DNA from 2 places in the Paraburkholderia sp. UCT70 genome. Region 2 is predicted to be linked to the other one. Evidence: riboswitches for the same ligand, from Rfam matches in the RefSeq annotation. Region 2 holds a riboswitch; the other holds the start of a gene.
The links. Region 2 has a riboswitch for thiamine pyrophosphate ahead of OKW41_RS39045 (FAD-dependent oxidoreductase). Riboswitches for the same ligand answer to the same signal wherever they lie in the genome.

Region 1 (2,171 bases), 990 kb from region 2:
GGCCGATGATCATCGGCTCGCTTTCCGGGTGATTGATGTTGTTCGGGATGATCGCGCGGCCGCGCGCGATTTCCTCGCGCACGAATTCCGCGGTGATTTCGGTGAGGCCGTTCGGACCGAACGCGCTCGCGCCGAATGCCTGGCCGGGGTGCTGACGCCCCATCATCGCGGCGAGCTTCGCGCCGTTCGGGCCGCTCGTCTTCAGGGTCTCGAGGTATTCGGCACGGCGCTGGTTTTCGCGAATCGCGATGTATTCCATTTCCGGCGTGATGATGCCTTGCTTCGCGTAGTGCATCTGCGTCACGTTCCTGCCGGCGATCGCGCGGCGCGGCGTGCGATGCAGTCCCGGAAAACGCAGCTGCGCGGTGGCCGGATCGGCGGCGCGCTCGCGGCTGAAGCTGCTCGACAGACCGGTCAGCGGCTCGGTGTCGCCGCGCTCCTCGATCCACGCCTGGCGCAGCGCGGGTAGACCCGCGCGGATGTCGATCTCCGCGTCCGGGTCGGAGTAGGGGCCCGACGTGTCGTACACGTAGATCGGCGGATTCTTTTCGCCGCCGAAGCTGTCGGGCGTGTCGGCCTGCGAGATTTCGCGCATCGGCACGCGGATGTCGGGGCGCGAGCCGCTCACGTAGACCTTGCGCGAATTCGGCAACGGCGCGACGGCGGCCTCGTCCACGTGGGCTTCGGCGGAAATAAACTTCGGATTGGCGTTCATGCAAGTCTCCGTACAAAGTGGGGCGGCTAAGCAGGAGACCGAGATGGAAGTAGTCGGAAATCGCGGAGAGGTGAGGCCCTTGAGGCTGGAGCGAAATCCGTACGCTTCCCTGCGCTGGCATTATCCAGATCAGGTTCAAAGGGTATTTCTCACCCACGCAACACGGACCTCCAGCTCCGCGCTACGCAGGACCCCCGCGTTAGCAGCGCACACGATACACCGCCCGCCGGCGGTTTGGCAACCTGTCTGAATGATTCAAAAACTGGTCCGGATGAAACCAGACATCTCCTATGCTTGATTCGAGATCGCATCAGACAGGGCAACTTACAGCGAGGGAACGGTCGGCTTACAGTGAAAAATCGTCGGCGGCTTCAGGCTGATACAGGATTTTGTCGAGCTTGAGCACTTTCTGATCGCCGCTGGGTGGCGTGAAGCGGATGCTCTCGCCGCGGCGCGCGCCGAGCAGCGCGAGGCCAGCCGGCGAGAACACGTTCAGGCGCCCTTGCCCGAAATCGGCGTTGGGCGGATAGACGACGGTCCATGTCATCTGTTCGCCGCTCGCCGTGTCGATCAGCGTCGCTTGCGAGTTCATCGTGACGACGTCGGCGGGGATGTCGTGCGAGTCGACGATCACCGCGCGTTCGAGCACATCGTCGAGCATGTGCTGCAACTTGGCGTCGGCAGCCGCGTATTTCTCGAGGCGGGTCACGTCGAGTTCGGTCAGGTAGCAGGTTTTGATCTTCTTCATCATCAGGACTCCGGATAAGGCGGTCATGGAAGGCGGCGTGCAACGACCCATGGGGTGGTCGGCGGATGAGTGGACGAATGGGAGAGCCCGGTGCCCGGCGACGCGGCCCTGGGTATTGGCGGGCTGCGTCAGCGAGGGCGCCGGGCGGCGTGAAGCGGGACCGTTCGGGACGTCTCGCCGGGGCCGTGCGACGCGACGTCCGCGCGCGCGCACTCGCCTGCGCGGCATGGGCGCAAGCGGGCGAGAGCACGGAAAGTCGGACGACGCAGAGAAGTCACGGGCAAAACGACCAGGTGTTGGGGAAGAGCGATCGAGAGGTGCCGGGCGACAAAGCGTGAGGCCGCGCGGCAGCAGCGAGACGAAAGTTTGATGTTAGCACGCTGTCTCACGCAGCTCCGTTTGCGACGTCGCGCCCGACGATTGACCGTTTTTGTGCGGTGCGAGAAGAAAGCGGTGTGGTCCGCATTGCGTTCAAGCCAGTCAGAGGATTGCCGTTAAACAAAGTGCAGCGAAGGCCGCACTCCAGCGAAGCGATTCGCGGGATGGCGCGTGAATGGCGCGAGGCGACTCGCGCCGATTGACAAAGAGGTGCACATGAAAGCGGAAAGCAGGCGGTGGCGAACGTTCGGTCGCACAGTCGCGGTGGTGGCATTGCTTGCCGCGCCGCTGGCGGCGCCGGCGGCATCGACGGTGACGGGCGGCGTGATC
Region 2 (2,171 bases):
AAGGCGGCGAGCGCATCGGCGACAGTCGCGCCCTCGGGCAGCGACAACGGCTTCTGATTGATATGAATGTCCATGGTGTTCGAATACGGTTCAATCGATGGCGCAAGCGGCATCGCGCGCGGCACGTTGGCCGCTACGCTCGGGCCGGCTCGCGCGCGAAATGCTGCTGGAACAGCTCGCTCCAGCGTGAGTCGCGCCGCCAGCCGGCGAATGCGTCGGCATCACCGACGCGGCCGTCGAGCAGCGCGCTCGCGAAGCGCACGGCTTCGTCGGCGACTTCGGGCGCGATCATGTAGCCGTGCCGGTACAGGCCGTTCACGCGCAGCGTGCGCGCGCCGTCCCACAGCAGCGCGGGACGATGATCGGGCAAGGTCGGCCGGCACTGCGAATTCAGCTCGAGAATGCGCGCCTCGCCGAAGCCCGGGTGCACCGAAAACGCCGCGCTCAGCAACTCGAGCGCCGAACGCACGCTGACGGGCGACATGTCCTCACCCTCCACCTCGGTCGCGCCGATCACGTAGAGGCCGTTCTGCTTCGGTGCGATATACAGCGGGTAACGCGGATGCAGTAGCCGCACCGGGCGCGTCAGCTGCAGGTGAGGCGCATGCACGCGCGCCACTTCGCCGCGGATGCCGCGCAGCGTCGGCAGCACCGGCTTCGCGCCGAGCCCGCGGCAATCGATGGTGATGCCGGCCTCGGGCAGCGATGCGTCGTCGATCGGCGTGTTCCAGTGCGTGTCGACGCCGCGCTCGGCAAGCCCGGCCGCGAGCGCGGACAGCACCTGGCGGTTGTCGAGCTGGCCTTCTCGCGGCAGCAGCCAGCCTTGGCTGAAGCGGCCGGCCAACGCGGGTTCGGCGGCGCCGAGCTGCGCGCCCGCCAACGCGACGAAGCCGCCGTCGAGCAACTCGGCCGGCGCGTTCGCACGCACGCGCCGCTCGAATAGCGGCGCCTCGGTGCGATCCGCGTGATGCCAGACGACGAGCGTGCCGTTGCGCTGGAAAAACACCGGCTCCGGCAGTTCGGCAAGCACGCGCGGCCAGCTTTCGAGCGAACTCGCGCCAAGCCGCGTGATCAGCAGCTCGGCGCTCGCGGCCTCTGCCAGCGGTGCGAGCATCGCGGCGGCGACCCACGCGGCAGCCTGCGAACCGGTGGCATCGCCGCGCTCGTAGAGCGCCACGCGATGCCCGTCGCCAGCGAGGCGCCACGCGACCAGCCGGCCGCACAGGCCGCCGCCGAGCACGGCGAAATCGGGTCGGGCGGGACGGTTCATCGCGCGCGCTCCGTTCGACTGCGGTGGGCAAAACCAAGACGGCACGGCTCGCCCGAGGCGGCGTGACGAAGGGAAAAATGCATGTCTGAAGAATAGGCGGTCATCGAGTCCTTTCCGTACGGCCAAAAAACGCACGTACCCAGGACGAAACCGGCGGGTGAAGCCGGCCGGTCACGACGTGCACATGTGAGCTGCGCTCGCCGCCCGGCGGGGAATGGAAGACGGTTGCTTCCGGAAACTTCCCGCGCCGGTATTACCCGGATCGGGTGCAAAGGGTCTCTCTCAGCCTCGCCGTCCCGGCATGAAAGTCATGCCGCCTGTGGGCGAAGCACCCCTGTTTCGTCGCAGGTCATTAGACCATAAAAGGCGCGGCGCCCGCAAACCAGCGCTCCGCGGTCGCCACCCCAATTTTGATCTGGCACCGTCTATCGAGATGCCGGTGCGAAGCGGCCCGGCGCTCTGGCACAATGCCGTGACCGGTGCCGCAAAAACGCGGCGCGCGCGGCGCTCGTGGCCGCATGCGTGGCGGCGGCACCCCAGCGGATGCCGGCCCCGAAAATTAATTTTCGCTTAAGGGCGTCACGCCAGAATCGGGCGCCCGTCCGGACTCGCGTTCATCGAGCGTGATGGCGCGATGCCCGGCCAGGTATCGCAGACCCGCGGCAGCCACGCCCTCGCAAAGGAGCCTGCTGTTGGCGGGATCGCCCGACATGGGTCAACCAGATCGGACCCGTACGCCGGAATGGCACTTCGGGTCAGCACTTCATCAGGACGCTCATGACACCACATACTTCCGCCAGCCCCGCGCTGCCGCCCGACGAAAAGGTCTCCGCGTGGACCCTGATCAAGCCCTACTGGGTTTCCGAGGAACGAGGCATCGCGTGGGGGCTGCTCGTCACGA

Region 1: it holds a riboswitch for thiamine pyrophosphate, as region 2 does, so the genes downstream of both, thiC (phosphomethylpyrimidine synthase ThiC) here and OKW41_RS39045 (FAD-dependent oxidoreductase) in region 2, are expected to answer to the same signal.

The regions. Positions count from the first base shown of each region.
Region 1 covers NZ_JBNPVZ010000004.1:1,891,162-1,893,332, reverse strand. Annotated here, with positions in the region: gene thiC (phosphomethylpyrimidine synthase ThiC) at 1-715, opposite strand, end outside; TPP riboswitch at 804-921, opposite strand; gene OKW41_RS34300 (GreA/GreB family elongation factor) at 1,062-1,466, opposite strand; gene OKW41_RS34295 (hypothetical protein) at 2,058-2,171, shown strand, end outside.
Region 2 covers NZ_JBNPVZ010000004.1:2,883,126-2,885,296, forward strand. Annotated here, with positions in the region: gene thiS (sulfur carrier protein ThiS) at 1-74, opposite strand, end outside; gene OKW41_RS39045 (FAD-dependent oxidoreductase) at 134-1,270, opposite strand; TPP riboswitch at 1,493-1,616, opposite strand; gene OKW41_RS39050 (ABC transporter ATP-binding protein/permease) at 2,048-2,171, shown strand, end outside.